Regions from separate parts of the Halochromatium sp. genome, predicted to be linked through region 2. Evidence: predicted binding sites of a transcription regulator. Region 2 holds the regulator's gene; each other region holds the start of a gene.

Region 1 (4,777 bases), on a different contig from region 2:
ACCCCCGCAGCACTGCCAGTGGTGGTCAGCACCAACCTCTGTGCCGATCTGCTCCTGCTGCGACTGGGTGCGCCCGGGCAGATCCGGTCGGTCTCCTATCAGGCGCAGAATCCGGCGCAATCGCCAGTCGCCGAGCTTGCCCGTCAGTACCCAGCAAATCGCGGCGCGGTCGAAGAGCTGCTGTATTTTGATCCTGAGATCGCTCTGACCTACCTCGGTTGGTCTGGGCGCCCGCATGCCGAGCTCTTGGCCGAGCAAGGGATTCGCGTGATCACATTGCCCTATCCGCGTACGATCGAGGACGCATTCTCCATGACGACGGAGATTGCCCAGGCCATCGGTCGCAGCGCGGCAGGCCAGCGTGCCGTGACGCTGGCGCGGGCGCGCATCCAGGCGTTATCCGACGCAGCGGCGACCTGGGATCGAGCACCGCGCGTTCTCTATCTGCGCCCCAATGGTGGCACCGCGGGCAGCGACACCTATGTCGACGCGATGCTACGCCTGCTCGACCTGCGGAATCTGGCCACCGACAAGGGGATTCGTGGCTGGGGCACGCTGCCGCTCGAGCAGCTGATCGCCGATCCGCCCGACCTATTCCTGTTGGGCTATTTCGATCAGGCGCAGCCCCTGTCCAAGTCCCGTTATGGGCGTCATCCGTTGCTCGGCAAACTGCTCGCGCAGGTGCCGAGCATCCAGCTACCGAGCAGCACGGCCTGGGGCTGTGGTGGCCTTGAGCTGATCGATGCCGCCGCGCAGATCGCAGAACAGCTTGCAGCGCTTGAGCTCAACCCTCAACGTCCTCTTGAGGCTCCGGCTCCGGCCCCAGACCAGACTCGACCCCGGCTCGAGCTCCAGCCCAAGCTCGGGCCCTTGTCACAAGCCACGCAGGTGACGCAATGAGCGCTCACCAGTCGGCAGCGCCGAGCCACCGCGGGGGGGTGGCGGCGTTCAATCTTGGGCTGCTACTGTTCTTGCTCGGCTTGAGCCTGATCTCCCTGCGCTTCGGCGCGGCGCCACTGTCACTGAGCGAGGTCGTCGCCGGCCTCTTTGGCAATGGCCCCGACGCTCATCAGCTCATCGTGCAGCAGATCCGGCTGCCAAGGGTGCTGTTGGCCTGGCTGGTCGGCATGGCGCTCGGGATCTCGGGCGCAGCGCTGCAGGGGCTGCTGCGCAACCCGTTGGCCGAGCCTGGCCTCCTTGGCATCTCCTCGAGCGCGGGGCTGGGCGCGGTCTTGACCCTCTACTTCGGGCTCAGCGCCCTCAACGACTGGGCCTTGCCAGCGGCGGCGATGCTGTTTGCGCTACTGGCGACCCTATTCCTATACGGCCTGGCACGCGCCGGCTCCTCGAACCTGACCTTGATCCTCGCTGGCGTCGCCGTCTCGGCGCTAGCATCGGCATTGACCTCCCTGGCCCTGAACCTGGCGCCGAATCCTTATGATGTGCAAGACATCGTGCTCTGGCTGCTGGGCTCGATCAGCGACCGCAGCTTCGCCGATGTGCGCCTGGTTCTGCCGTTCGTGCTGCTTGGCGTGCTGATGTTGCTTGCCACCGCACCGGCACTCGAGGTACTGGCCCTCGGTGAGGCAGAGGCGACGAGCTTGGGCGTCAATCTGCCACGACTACGGGTCTTGATCATCTTCGGCACCGCGCTCAGCGTTGGTGCCTGCGTAGCGGTCACTGGCGCCATCGGCTTCGTTGGACTGGTGGTGCCGCACATGCTGCGACGCTTCGTCCAATATCGACCGGGCCAGCTGCTGCTGCCAAGCGCGCTGGGCGGGGCGATCCTGGTACTCGCAGCCGATATCACCCTAAGGCTGATTGGCACCCCCAAGGAGCTGCAGCTTGGCGTGGTCACGGCCTTGGTGGGCGCGCCCTTCTTCTTGGCATTGGTGCTGCGCTCGCGGAGGGACATGCTGTGAGCCTACTCCAGATTGAGGCGCTATCGGTTAGCCTCGGCGGCCAACTGCTGCTCGACGGTATTGATCTCGAGATCGAGCGCGGCGAGCTGTTCGGGTTGATCGGACCGAACGGGGCCGGCAAGAGCACGCTGATCAAGGCGATGATGCAGCTGCTGCCCTACAGCGGACGGGTCTGCCTCGAAGGTCAGCCGCTGGCTCGGCTCTCGGCGCGCGCGCGGGCTCAGCGGCTGGCCTATCTGAGTCAGGACGATCGTCTGCAATGGCCAATCAGCGTCCAGGACCTGGTGGCGCTCGGGCGACATCCGTACCGTGGCAGCTGGTGGCGCATTGACGCTCGCAGCGCCGCCGACGCCGATCAGCGCGCCATCGAGCAAGCGCTGCATGCCACCGACATCTGGTCGCTCCGCGAGCGCCGAGCCGACGAGCTTTCCGGTGGCGAGCGCGCCCGCGCCCGCCTCGCCCGCGTGCTCGCAGTCGAGGCCGAGGTCCTACTCGCCGATGAGCCGATCGCCGCGCTCGACCCGATGCATCAGCTCAGGGTCATGGAGCTGTTGCGCGCCCGCTGCCAGGCCGGACAAACCGTCGTCGTCGTCTTGCACGATCTAACGCTCGCGAGCCGCTTCTGCGATCGCCTGCTACTGCTCGACCAAGGCGCCGCAGTGGCGAGCGGCGAGGTCGAGACCGTGTTGAGCACCGAGCATCTGGCCAACGTCTACGGCGTGCAGGCGATCATCGGCGAGCATCAGGATGGTGACCAAGTGCACCGATACATCGTGCCTTGGGTCTGCGACAACGGCGGGCGAATAACCGCGTAACCCGATCGAGAATCAACAAAGCCCCAAGCGCTTGATTCAGGGCAACTCTGTTGCGGCACAACAAGGCCAGCGCGCCCAACGGCATGATACCCTCAGGTGTCATGCTGGCGCGACAGTGAAGACTGTCAGGTTGGCAACCACCACCCTGAGCCACAACGAGAATCCCGGCTGGCGCAGCCGTTGCCCAGGCTGCGATCGACGTGGGCCCAGTGCCCTTTCACCGCTGGTCCGCGCGCGCGGGCGACGGCTAGATCCATCGGAGCAGATCATGCGAATCCTTTTTGTCCACCCAAACTATAGCGCTGGCGCCGCTGATATCGCCGGTAACTGGTCGCCGGCCTGGGTCGCCTATCTGGCTGGCTATCTGAAGAACGGCGGCTACACCGACTATCACTTCGTTGACGGCTTGGTGGACAACCTCGACGAGGAGCAGTTGCGGGTCGCCATCCGGGAGTCGAACGCGGACGTTGTTGCGACCACGGCAATGACGCCGATGATCTACACCGCGCAGCGGCTGTTGCAGATCGCCAAGGAAGAGTGTCCCAATGCCATTACGGTGCTCGGGGGCATCCATCCGACCTTCATGTATCAGCAGGTCTTTGGCGAGGCGCCCTGGATCGATGTCATCGTTCGCGGCGAAGGCGAGGCCGTGACCTTGAATCTCGTGCGCGCGATCGATGAGGGCCGCTGGCCCGCCGAGCGCGAGCAGATCAAGGGCATCGCCTATCTGAACGAGGACAACAAGGTCATCGCCACCCCGGTTGAGCCCTCGATCAAGGACGTCGATTCGATCCGGGCAGACTGGGGCATCCTCGACTGGAAGAAATACATCTACATCCCGCTCGGCGTGCCGGTCGCAACGCCGAACATGGCGCGCGGCTGCCCGTTCACCTGCTCGTTCTGCTCGCAGTGGAAGTTCTGGCGCGACTATCGCGTGCGCGATCCAAAGAAGATGGTCGACGAGATCGAGGAGCTGGTGAAGGTCCACGGTGTCGGCTTCTTCATCTTGGCCGACGAAGAGCCGCAGATCAACAAGGCCAAGTTCGTCGAGTTCTGCCAGGAGCTCATCGATCGCGATCTCGGCATCCATTGGGGCATCAATACCCGTGTCACCGATGTCATGCGCGATGAGGATCTGCTGCCCTTCTACCGCAAGGCCGGTCTGGTCCACGTCTCGCTCGGCACCGAGGCGGCGGCGCAGCTCAATCTCGACCGCTTCGTCAAGGAGACCACGATCGAGCAGAACAAGCGCGCAGTGCGGCTGCTGCAGGAGAACGGTATCGTCACCGAGGCGCAGTTCATCGTCGGTCTCGAGAACGAGACCCGCGAGACCTTGGAAGAGACCTATCAGATGGTCATGGACTGGGGCGCCGACATGGCCAACTGGTCCATGTATACCCCTTGGCCCTTCTCCGATATGTTCGCCGAGATGGGCGACAAGGTGGAGGTCTTCGACTACTCCAAGTACAACTTCGTACAGCCGATCATGAAGCCGGACAGCATCGACCGCGCCGAGCTGCTCGATGGCGTCATGGCCAACTATCGGCGCTTCTATATGAAGCGGATGCTGTTCCAATATCCCTGGGTCAAGGACCCCTTCCGCCGCAAGTATCTGATCGGCTGCATCAAGGCCTTCTTCAAGAGCGCCTATGAGCGCAAGTTCTACCAGCTTGGCAAGCAGAACTACTGGGGGCCGATGTTCAAGAAGCTGATCAAGTTCGACTACGACAAGAGCAAGTCGAAGATCGTCGAGCCCGATCACAACGCCTGGAAGCAGGCGCCGGCGGCCAAACGGCCCGCTGTCGGCACTAGCCAAGCCGTGCCCATGGCCTGCGGCGGCGGCAATCAGCAGATGGAAGACCTAGAGATCGGCGGCGAGGCCTCGCCGAAGTGCCAGCCTGGCGGTTGCGGTGGTGGCATCAAGCCGGCGTCGTCCTCCGCTAGTGTCGCGATGCCTGAGCTGCAGACGAGCAAGCAGCGCGAGGTGGTGGCAGAGGAGGCCTGATCTGAAAGCCTCGGCTAGCCTGCGAGCAGAGCCCC
Region 2 (6,915 bases):
ATGGGCAGCCTCAAGCTTGGCGACATTGCGCGCATACTCGATGACAGCGACCTGCATGCCAAGGCAGATCCCAAGGTACGGGATGCGCTGCTGACGGGCGTAGCTCACTGCCGCGATCTTGCCCTCGATGCCGCGCTCGCCAAAGCCGCCTGGAACCAGCACCGCGTCGAGCCCGTCGAGGCAGTCTGGCCCCTTCGACTCGATCTCTTCAGCATCGAGGTAGCGAATGTCGATCCGGGTACGGGTCTGCACGCCGGCATGGATCAAGGCCTCGGAGAGTGACTTGTAGGCCTCGGTCAGCCCCATGTACTTGCCGACCATGCCGATGGTGACCCGCTCACGCGGCTGCTCGAGCCCTTCGAGCACGCGCTGCCACTCCGACAGATCAGCCTCCGCGACCTCGAGGCGGAACTGCTGGACCACCAGCGCGTCGAGATCCTGCGCGTGCAACAGCATTGGGATGCGGTAGATGTGGTCGGCATCGATCGCCGAGATCACTGCCCGCTCAGGCACGTTGGTGAACAGCGCGATCTTGCGCCGCTCCTCGTCAGGCAGGTCGCGCTCGGCCCGGCAAAGCAGGATGTCGGGCTGTATACCGATCGAGCGCAGCTCCTTGACCGAGTGCTGGGTGGGCTTGGTCTTGATCTCGCCAGCGGCCGGGATGTAAGGCACCAGCGTCAGATGCATGAACAGCGCGTTCTCGACACCGACCTCGACCCGCATCTGGCGGATCGCCTCGAGAAATGGCAACGACTCGATGTCGCCGACGGTGCCGCCGATCTCGACGATGGCGATATCAGCATCGCCGGCACCGAGTCGGATCGAATCCTTGATCTCGTCGGTGATGTGCGGGATCACCTGCACGGTACGACCGAGGTAGTCACCGCGACGCTCCTTGCGGATCACACTCTCGTAGATCTGTCCGGTGGTGAAGTTGTTGTTGCGCCCCATCCGGGTGCGGAGGAAGCGCTCATAGTGACCGAGATCGAGATCAGTCTCGGCACCATCATCGGTGACATAGACCTCACCATGCTGAAACGGGCTCATGGTGCCCGGATCGACATTGATATAGGGGTCGAGTTTGATCATCGTGACCTTGAGGCCGCGCGCTTCGAGCAACGCAGCCAAGGACGCGGACGCAATACCTTTGCCGAGCGACGAGACAACGCCGCCGGTAACGAAAACAAGCTTGGGCATAACCTGTGCAGGCAGACAACGTGGGTCTGGATAGGATACGCCAACCACGTTAGCAAATTGGTCCCGACCTCACAATTCCGGTCGCAAAAGGCCCGATGCCATGGCCTCGCTCATAGACTTCACAAGCAATGCTTGGTGCACGTATACTCCCCTCCGTTCGTTATCTGCGGACCTCCTTCGCAGCGCGACGCGATGACAACCATCAATGATCGTGCCGGCTGCGTCGGATCGATTCACCACCCTTTCGGAGCATTAGATGAACAAGTTTGCAAAGGTCATGGGTATTGCTGCGATCGCCACTGGCGCCGCTTTCTCGATGAGCGCCGCCCAGGCCTGGTGGGGGCCTGGCTACGGTGGACCTGGCTATGGCAACGGCTGGGGCGACGGCATGGGCGACATGTTCAGCGACATGTTCGGTGACGGCTATGGCGACTTCAACATGAACATGAGCGGCGGTGGTCGCGGCTATGGTCGCGGGCGCGGCTATGGCTACGGGCGCGGCTACGGCGATGGCTACGGCTATGGTCATCCTGGCGGCTACGGCTACCCGGGCTACGGCTATGGTGCACCTTACGGCTACGGCGCCCCACCTGCCTATGGCGCCCCCTACGGCATGCCTTACGGTGCCCCGATGGCCCCGTCGGCACCTTCTTCTGAAGAGCAGAAGTAAGTAGCAGCGAACCGCTGTTACCCCTAAAGCCGCGCCTCGGCGCGGCTTTTTATTTTTTAATACCACCCTCCTCGCGCTCACCGCCCACTGTGGCCGACCCTGCGCACCTTCAACCAGCAATAACATTGCTTAGCGCGCGTGTATGCAAATCAGATTGACGCTTGATGCATGTCAACTTGAGTTGCAGAATAGGGCTAAACCATCCACTGGAATCTTGCTTTGACTCAGCGAAAAGTAATCTCGTTCGACACCATCCGAGTCGCCTGCAAGAACTGCTCGTTGTCGCAGCTCTGTCTGCCGATGGGCCTCGCGCCGGAAGACGTCGAACGTCTCGACTCGATCATCAAGCGGTCCCGTCCCCTGCATCGCGGTGACCACCTGTTCCGTGGTGGCGAGCGCTTCCGCTCCCTCTATGTGGTCAAGACCGGTTCGGTCAAGACCTATGCGCCGAGTGAGGAGGGCGGCGAGCAGGTGCTCGGCTTCCACCTGCCCGGTGAGATCATCGGACTCGACGCGATCGATAAGTCCTGTCACGCCTGCTCGGCCAAGGTGCTCGAGACCTCGGCGATCTGCGAGGTCCCCTTCCAACGCTTCGAGGAGCTAGCAGCCTCGATCCCGTCGCTCCAGCACCAGATGTACCGGTTACTGAGCAAGGAGATCGGCCAAGACGCCGATATGCTCCTCCTACTTGGCAAGAAGAACGCAGAAGAGCGCCTCGCGGCCTTTCTCACGAGCATGTCGAGTCGGCTCAGCAAACGCGGACTATCGCCAACCGATTTCTATCTGAGCATGTCGAGACACGAGATCGGGAGCTATCTCGGGCTCGCAGTCGAAACCGTCAGCCGGCTGTTCACGCGCTTCCAAGAGGATGGTTTGCTGCGGGTCGATCGCAAGCATGTTGAGGTGCTGAACCTTCCCGCGCTCGAAATGATGGCAGGCTCCCCTCCCTCAAGCACCCACAAGCAACGCTCGAACTAATCCTGTCGGCAGGGCAGATCACCGAGCCCGGACTGCAGCCCGGAACTGAAGCTAGGACTCGCGCCGAAACGACGAGATCGGCTGCAGAGCACTGATTCATTAGGGGCTCAAGCCTCGATGGCTTAGGATTTACCGAGCCGGCGAGAGCCAGACGCAGCCGCCATCGCTCGCGACATTGATCGCTTCTAAGCGCCGCTGATGTGCGGTTGTCTCGGCCTCGTTCGCCCGCACCACGCGCAGCGCTGGCCGGTCTTTTCGTACCCGCCTCGCTACGACACCCGTTTGGGCAGGCTCTCCCGAATGATGTGCAATCGACTCCTGACCGAGTGCGAGTGCAACCTGGCCGCCGGTCATCGCGAGATAGACGTCGGCCAGGATCTCCGCATCGAGTAGCGCGCCATGAAGCTCGCGCCGCGCGTTATCGATCTCGTAGCGGCGACAGAGGGCATCGAGGCTATTGCGCTGCCCGGGGTGGCGTTGGCGGGCTAGTGCTAGGGTATCTACGACGGTGCATAGGTCTTCGATGCGAGGGGCGTCTGGACGCCACTGCCTCAGCTCGTGATTCAAGAATCCAACGTCGAACGCGGCGTTATGGATGATCAGCTCGGCACCGCGGAGATAGGCAATCAGCTCCTCGGCGATGTCGGCAAAGCGCGGCTTGTCAGCCAAGAAGGCCGTCGAGATGCCATGCACCGCAACCGCACCGGCGTCGATCTCACGATCCGGTTGCAGATACTGGTGGAAATTGGCCTTCGTCAAACGACGCTCGATCACCTCGACGCAGCCGATCTCGATGATCCGGTGCCCTTCGCTCGGCTCCAGGCCGGTTGTTTCTGTATCGACCACCAACTGTCGCATCATTGGATTCCTGATGAATGCGAGGGTCTAGGCCCGCTTCGGGATACCCAGATTGGCAAGCGCATCGGCTCGCTCGTTCTCGACATGGCCGCTGTGCCCACGCACCCAGCGCCAACTCACCTGATGATCGGCAAGCGCCCGGTCGAGCCGTTGCCAGAGATCCTGGTTCTTGACCGCCCCTCCCTGCTTGGTCTTCCAACCGTTGCGCTTCCAACGCGGCATCCACCGCTCAACGCCGTCTTGGACGTAGCGTGAATCGACGGTCAGGATCACACGACTCTTGCGTTTCAGGGCCTCAAGCGCCTGAATCACCGCCATCAGCTCCATGCGATTGTTCGTGGTCTGTATCTCGCCCCCGAACAGCTCCTTAACATGCTCCCCATAGCGCATCAGCGCTCCCCAACCGCCTGGACCAGGATTGCCCTTGCAGGCCCCATCGGTAAACACCTCGACCGCGCCTGTTGCGCGATGCCCCTGCGTCTGTGTGCCAGACGAATCACTGTCGAGCATGATTGCCCTCACGAACGGTTGGCTTGACCGCGCCTCCCGGCAGGAACGCCGGGCGCCGCTTCCAGCGCGGTTTCATTGGCGTGGAAAGACTCACGCGCTTCACGGCGCGGATCACATAGACACCCCCAAAGATCGGCCACCAACGCGCACCGGCCTCTTCGATCCAATTGAGGCGGCGACTGTAGACCGAGCGCAACGGCGGCCGAAAGACGAGCCACTCACGCATTTCGAGCTGAAAACCGAGCAGGTCGAGCCAGTCGATGAGTCGAGACGAGGTCAACTGATTGCCGCACCAGGGTGGTCCCCGATGACCCAGCAGACCGCGCATCAGTCCCCAGGTGCTCCAGGGATTGAAACCGATGATCAGGATGCGCCCCTCCGGGATCAGCACACGCTCGGCCTCTCGCAGCACACGCTGCGGCTGCAGCGCAACGTCGAGGGTATGCGGTAGCAGCAGCGCATCGACACTGGCCGCGGCCAGCGGCAGCTCGGCCGCTTTCGCGTGCAGCGGTGAGCCGCACCAGCGCTGGCAGTCAGACTCGTTAAGGACCAGGTGAGAGCGGATGCGGCTATGCTCAAACGCGGTGCTGAAGTCGCCGACGCAGCTGATCTGCACCAAGAAGTGGCCAAATGAATTCTCGATCATCCGCTCGACGCATTTGCGCTCGGCGCGCGCAACCTGACGACCAAGCCCTGTATCCAGCCAGGCTGCCAAGGCCTCAAACGTCTGCCCGGCGCTGCTCTCCTGAAGACAGGTTCTCATCGGTCCGCGCGCCATTGGCCCGGCGCGCCGCTGGCAAGGCTCCGGGTTTTCCCGTATATTGGGTCCCTGAGGCGCGACAAAACAAGAACAAAGCGCATCATTCTCAAATCCAGCCGTTGCCAAAACCTGCTATGCAAAGTGCTGCTCGCACCGTTCTGCTCGTCTGCGCCACAACCGGATTCCTGACCCATCTCAGTGGCTGCGCCAGCCATCGACCCAGTGACGATAGCCTCGCTAGTGGTCAGACCTTCTCGGTCTCAGCACGCGAGTATGGCTATGTCCGACCCGCCATCGACGTTCGCGTCGTTGGGCGAGAGGATGGCAGAGCCAAGAGCCGACATCGTTTTACCAGCACGGGTGGCGATCTATGGGATCGAGTCCGTTACGGAGAAGGCCTCGGGGTTGCTCATCATGAGCGAGTCGAGCAGGCGCTGCGAGCGCTCAAGCGCGATCGCGATTATCTCACGGATCTCAGCAAGCGCGCGCAGCCCTATCTGCACCTGATCGTTGAGGAATTGGAGCGCAGCGGCTTGCCCGCCGAGCTTGCATTGCTGCCCGAGGTCGAAAGCCGGTACAACCCGCGAGCGGTCTCGCCTAAGAGCGCGACCGGAATGTGGCAGTTCATGCCTTATACAGGGGTTGAGATGGGCCTCAAGCAGAATAGCTGGTACGACGGACGCAACGACATCCTGGCCTCGACACGAGGCGCCATCGCTTACCTGCGGCAGCTGCATCGCGAGCTTGACGGCGACTGGGCCCTGGCACTCGCGGCCTATAACGCTGGCCCAGGGCGCGTACGCGCCGCGCAGCGGGCCAATGAAGCCGCTGGCAAGCCTGTCGACTTCTGGTCGCTCAACCTCCCGAACGAGACCGAAGCCTATGTGCCCAAGCTGCTCGCGATCGCCAAGCTGGTTCGCGAGCACGATACGCTCGGGCTAACGATGCCGGAGGTCGCCGACCATCCCCGGCTCGAGGTCGTTGAATCGCGGCAGCAGATCGATCTCGCCCAAGCGGCGCAAGCCTGTGGCGTCACGGTCACCCAGCTCAAGCATCTCAATCCTGGACTCAAGCGCGGCAAGACCCTGCCGAGCGGGCCGCATCGGGTGCTGGTGCCCGCTGGCACCGGTGACAGACTGCGGACGGCACTGGCCGAGGCCGGAGCGCTCAAGGCCCCGAGCTTGGCAGGCACGAACAAGCGTTCGGAGACAGCCTTCGATCAGGCGCTCTGAGTTGATCGACTCCCTTATGGAATGCCAAGCAGCTTGTGCAATTGCAGGCTCAAGCGCCACTGTGGATGGCCTTTGCAGTAGGCCAGCGCACGCTGAGTATTGGCATCGCGCTGCGGTCCGTCCATCGGCTGCAGGTAAAAGTGATCGAAATCCAAGTCCGCAAACTGCTCGGGCAGCGCGCCAGACTGGGGAAACACCAGCTTGAGCTCATCGCCAGAGCGAAGCCTCAATGGCGCCCCGGCCTTGGGACTGACACAGAGCCAGTCGATGCCGGCCGGAGCCGGTTGGGTGCCATTGGTCTCGACGGCGACCTCAAACCCGCGCGCATGCAGCGCAGCAATCAAGGCCAGGTCGAGCTGCAGCAGCGGCTCGCCGCCGGTGCAGACGACATAGCGCTGACCCCTGCTCCGCTGCTGCGCGCGCTCCGTGTCCGCAGGCTGATCGGCGAAGCCTCGGCTCACCTCACCGCTGTCGCTCGGCATTGCCCCGAACTCTGCAGCGAAGGTCGATCCAGATCGCGTCTCAGGCTCCAGCTGCGTTTGGCCCAGCCACTGCTGCAGGATATGCTCGGCAAGGGCGTCGGCGCTGGTGAAGCGCCCGCCACCGCGCCCATTGGTGCCGCGAAAATCGGTGTCGCAGAAGTTGCAGACCGCGCTCGCCCGATCCTGTTCGAGACCAGACCAGAGATTGCAGCCGGCGAAGCGGCAAAA
Region 3 (4,712 bases), on a different contig from region 2:
CGCCCTGCAGGAGCGCGCGCTTACCGCCGGGATCAGCATCGCCCCCGGGCCGATGTTCTCGAGCCACGGCGGCTACCGCCATTGTCTGCGACTGAACTGCGCGCTGCCCTGGTCGCCGCTGACCGAGGAAGCATTGGCGACGCTCGGCCGACTGGCTGGCGAGTTAGTCGCCGCTCGTTAGCTCTTGTGTCAATGGATATCTTTTCTTGAGCTTCTTAAGATTAGTCCACCGCGACACCGACCACCCGAGCCTCGAATTAGTTAAGAGCCGGACCCCCTGGTTCGCTCGACACATCATTGGAGATCTCGGCCGGTCGTTTGCCGTCCGGATACTCCTTAGGATTCAGGTTCCCACCGGCGGCGTGCGGGCGCCCAATCGATAGGAGCGGGGCGTCTGGCCTGCCCAGCGCTTGAAAGCCCTGGTGAAGCCGCTTTGCTCGGCGAACCCCGTCAGGAAGGCGACTTCGGCAAGATCGGGAGCCGAAGGACTTTGCGGACTTCGCCAGAGAGATTGCTGCAACCGAGACCTGGAAGGCCGCGGCGTGATGACGGAGCCTGCATCATGAATGCATTGGAGCTTGTGTTGATCCTGACGTGTTGTTTCTCACCGACCGCCCTAATGGCGCCATCAACAGGCATCGAGCGGAGCGCTTGGCTCCAGATCGGCAGCCTCCAACCCGCCGCGCCGACGTAACTGCTCGAGTGATGGAATCCGAACGGCTCGGCGCTCGACCTCGATCAGCCCGCGGCGCACCAACCCATGCAGCTCGCGCGAGAAGGTCTCGGCTGACAGATTGAGGCTAGAGGCGACGACGGTCTTGGCCGCCGGCAGCTCAAGGGTGGCGCGATCGGGCTCATCGGCATCGCTTTGCGCATCGCGCAGCAGCATCGCGACGACGCGCTGCGCGGCCGAGTGCAAACAACAGGCCTCGAGGTCGGCGATCAGCCGTTGCGCGCGCTCGGCGACCATGACGAGCATCAGGTTGGCGATCTCTGGCCAGCGCGGGATGGCGTTGCGCACGCGGTTGAGGTCAACGTAGAGCAGCCGTGAGTCCATCAGCGCCTCGGCGTGTAGGGCGCAGGGCCGGCCGAGGAAGGCCGCCGATTCGCCGAAGGTGCGCCCGGGCAGAACGATATCGAGCACCCGCTCGGCGCCTTCCGCGGAGAGCAATGAGAGCTTGACCCGACCCCGCAACAGCACATGAAAACCTCCGAGCTGCTGGCCGCGCTCGCACAACAGCTGTCCGCGCGTCGCGGTACGCTGATGACAGCCGGCCGCCAGGTAGGCGAGGGCATCCGCTGGCACCGAGGCGAATCCAGGCGTGCGCTCGAGCAGCGGCAGACAGGTCTTTTCTCGGTCGGCGTGATTCATTGGTCGTCTTCTAAGGGCGTTGGACGCGCGAGGTGGCGGTGCCAAGACTGAGCGCTTGGAGCACCCTCGATGCGCTCTTGGCTGGCCGTGCTCGCTTCTCGAGCTTGATATGGCTCAAGCCTAGCGGCCGCCCAGATAAGCGCAATCCGTTGTTTAGCCGGCTGAAAGCACTGGGGTTACCCCTTTGGTGGTAGCTCTCCGCCGAGCTAGAGGATTGTTTGCGCGAAAGAATCGTCCATACTGCGGTGTCAGCTCCACGGCGCTTGCGAGCAATGTGGATTTTTGGAGGTAGCCCCCTTTTGTCCCTCCAGGTTTGTCCGAGCACCCAGCGATGACGGCATCGATCTCTGCCTTATGGCAACGCTCCCTGTTGTTGACCATCGGCCTGCTGATGGCCGTGATCCTCGCCCTTGGCATTGCGGCAATGATCGGCGCGATCGTGGTGGCGCAGCTCAATCAGGGCATGGCCGCGGCGGTGAATCAGTCCGGGACGCTGCGCATGCAGACCTATCGCATCGCCGCCGAGCTGACCGACCCGAGCCGGCCGTCGGCCGAGCGTGCGGCACGCGTGCGGCAGCTCGCCGACGAGCTGGAGGCGCGCTTGACCAGCCCGCGGCTCATGCAGGCGATCCCGAGCGCCGCGACCGATCCGCTACGCAGCGCCTACCGAGAGGTCAGCCAACAGTGGCAGCAGAGGATGCGCCCGGCTCTGAGCGCCCAGGCGATCGCTACGGGCGGACGCGCCTATCGGGCGCAGGCCGACGCGTTCGTCGCTCAGGTGCACGGTCTGGTCCGGGCGCTCGAGGACCGGGCCGAGCGGCGCATCGATTGGCTCGCGGTGATGCAGGCTGCGGCCTTGGGGCTGACCCTGATCGCCGTGCTGGTGACCTTGCTGCTGTTGCAGCGCAGGCTGGTGCGTCCGCTCGATGCCTTATTGCGCTGCGCGGATCGGGTCCGACAAGGCGACTTCTCGGTGCGCACGCGCTTCCTGGGCGAGGACGAGCTCGGGCGGCTCGGGGTGGCGATGAACCTGATGAGCGAGGGCGTCTGGACCATCTACAACGCGCTCGAGGCGCGGGTCAGCGAGAAGACCCGTGACTTGGCGCGCAGCAACCAGTCGCTGCAGCTACTCTATCGAGCCAGCCGCACCCTGGATGGCGCGACCCTCTCGGACCCGGCCCTGCGCGCGGTCCTGGTCGATGTCGAACAAGAGCTCAAGCTGGCCTCGGTGACCCTCTGCTTGCGCGACGGCAATAGCCGGGACGGCACCCAAGCCCGAAGCGCGCGCAATGAGGCGCCGACCGGGCTGTGCCTGAGCAGCCGCCAGTCGCCAGATGCCGCAGGCGGTGCCTGCGCCCTCTGTCGCGCCGCCGCGAGTGCATCGGATGGCTCGCTCATCGCCGTTCCGGTGGCTGATCAAGACCACCGCTACGGCACGCTTCGCGTGGCTTACCGCGACGGCGCGCCATTGGAGTCATGGCAACAGCCGTTGCTCGAGGCCTTGGCCGCGCAGTTGGCGACGGCTCTGAATCTGCAAGGCCGCATCCGCGAGAGCCGGCGCTTGGTGCTGCACGAGGAGCGCAGCAGTCTCGCCCGTGAGCTGCACGACTCCCTGGCGCAGTCGCTCTCCTACCTCAAGATCCAGGCGGTTCGGTTGGAGGCCGCGCTCAACGGGCAGGGGGCTGAGTCAGCGCCGGCACCCGTCGTGATCCTGGCCGAGCTACGCGAAGGGATCAGCAGCGCGTATCGGCAACTGCGCGAGCTGTTGACGACCTTTCGGCTCAAGATTGGCGGTGAAGGACTCTCGGCAGCGGTGACTGAGACGGTCGATGAATTCCGTCTTCGCACCGGTCTTGAGATCGCGGTCGAGGACCGGCTGGTTGCGGGCGATCTGTCGCCGAACGAGGAGGTCCATCTGCTACAGATCGTGCGCGAGGCGCTGTCCAATGCCGCGCGGCACGCGCGCGCGGCCCATGTCCGGCTGCGGCTCCTGTCCGATGCGGCGAGCGGCGAGGTCGGCGTCGAGGTCAGCGACGACGGCGTCGGACTGGACACCAATCCGGGCCGTCCCGGCCATTACGGCCTGACCATCATGCGCGAGCGCGCGGCGAGCCTCGGCGGTACCCTCCAGATCGAGCCCGGCGTCGCGGCGGGCACCGTCGTGCGGCTGCGCTTCCCGCCGCGATCGCGACGCCACGATCGGCTCGTCGCCGATGGCCAGCTAGCCGGACATGCCGCAATGAAGTCTCGTCAATGAACGAGCAGACAGCGCTTGAGGCGCTGGATACCCGAGTCCTGGTGATCGACGATCATCCGCTGTTCCGCAAGGGCGTGGCCGACCTGCTGGCCATGGAGGAAGCGCTGACGCTGGTCGGCGAGGCAGCCGACGGCGAGGAGGGGCTGGCGCTCGCAGACCGGCTTCGACCCGATCTGATCCTGCTCGACATGAACATGAAGGGGCTGAACGGCCTGCAAACGCTGCGGCGCTTGCGCAGCGACCCGGAGCAGGAAGCCCGCATCATCATGCTCACCGTCTCCGATAGCGAGAGCGACGTGGTGGCCGCCCTGCGCACCGGTGCCGATGGTTACCTGCTCAAGGACATGGAGCCCGAGGACATCCTCGCCCGGCTGCAGGAGGCGATGCGCGGGCGCCTGGTGATCAGCCCCCGGCTCACCGAATTGCTGGCGCGCGCGCTGCGCGAGCAGCCCGGACCGACCAGCTCGGACCAGGCCGGCCTCACCGCCCGCGAGCGCGAGATCCTGGACTTGATCGCGGAGGGCCTCAGCAACAAGCTCATCGCGCGTGAGCTCGATCTCGCGGTCGGGACGGTGAAGGTCCACGTCAAGCATCTGCTGAAGAAGCTCGGCCTCAAGAGCCGGGTCGAGGCGGCCGTGTGGGTGTTGAACAGCGATCGTGGCGGACCCTGATCGGCTGCGCCATGGCGCGCGACTCAACGTTAAGGGTGGAGCTAGAGCGCGCGCTATTTTGCGGTACCTTGATCAATCCGCCGAATCAGCCTGTCGAGATCCTCGGCACGGTTCGGCTTGAGACGCTTCGCCTCGATCAGGGCGGCTTTGGCAGGGCCGGGTTGGCCGCTGTGCATGTAGGCCATGCCGAGCCCGATGAAGGCGGCGCCATTCTCGGGGTCACGGCCAATGACGCGCTGGAATTGATCGATGGCTTCGCCGTAGCGCTGGCCAAGCATCAAGGCGCCGCCAAGACGGTTACGTGCCAAGCTGGAGTCGGGTGCAGCGTCAACGGCCTGGGTCAAGGTCGCGATGGCCGTGTCGATGTCTTGCGCAGCGAGCTGTGCCTCGCCGCGACTAATGAGCGCGTCGA

What was found. Region 2 encodes FNR, which switches genes on or off when oxygen is low (the NO sensors DNR and NnrR bind a similar motif). Its sites were predicted from a motif close to TTGATNTANATCAA; they were not measured.
Region 1: a site for FNR is predicted at 2,769-2,782, ahead of bchE (magnesium-protoporphyrin IX monomethyl ester anaerobic oxidative cyclase). Genes of this name have one in related genera too.
Region 3: a site for FNR is predicted at 1,477-1,490, ahead of ACY693_RS14725 (type IV pili methyl-accepting chemotaxis transducer N-terminal domain-containing protein). Genes of this name have one in related genera too.

The regions. Positions count from the first base shown of each region.
Region 1 covers NZ_JBUDPI010000021.1:16,778-21,554, reverse strand. The annotation lists gene ACY693_RS02765 (ABC transporter substrate-binding protein) at 1-900, shown strand, start outside; gene ACY693_RS02760 (FecCD family ABC transporter permease) at 897-1,922, shown strand; gene ACY693_RS02755 (ABC transporter ATP-binding protein) at 1,919-2,737, shown strand; gene bchE (magnesium-protoporphyrin IX monomethyl ester anaerobic oxidative cyclase) at 3,006-4,742, shown strand.
Region 2 covers NZ_JBUDPI010000040.1:4,148-11,062, reverse strand. The annotation lists gene ACY693_RS04420 (CTP synthase) at 1-1,197, opposite strand, end outside; gene ACY693_RS04415 (sulfur globule family protein) at 1,454-1,867, shown strand; gene fnr (fumarate/nitrate reduction transcriptional regulator Fnr) at 2,087-2,845, shown strand; gene dnaQ (DNA polymerase III subunit epsilon) at 2,975-3,703, opposite strand; gene rnhA (ribonuclease HI) at 3,731-4,213, opposite strand; gene ACY693_RS04395 (class I SAM-dependent methyltransferase) at 4,200-4,976, opposite strand; gene ACY693_RS04390 (transglycosylase SLT domain-containing protein) at 5,108-6,205, shown strand; gene ACY693_RS04385 (radical SAM family protein) at 6,220-6,915, opposite strand, start outside.
Region 3 covers NZ_JBUDPI010000278.1:80-4,791, forward strand. The annotation lists partial or broken gene ACY693_RS14710 (PLP-dependent aminotransferase family protein) at 1-181, shown strand, start outside; gene ACY693_RS14715 (helix-turn-helix domain-containing protein) at 344-520, opposite strand; gene ACY693_RS14720 (Crp/Fnr family transcriptional regulator) at 629-1,372, opposite strand; gene ACY693_RS14725 (type IV pili methyl-accepting chemotaxis transducer N-terminal domain-containing protein) at 1,704-3,629, shown strand; gene narL (two-component system response regulator NarL) at 3,626-4,300, shown strand; gene ACY693_RS14735 (tetratricopeptide repeat protein) at 4,354-4,712, opposite strand, start outside.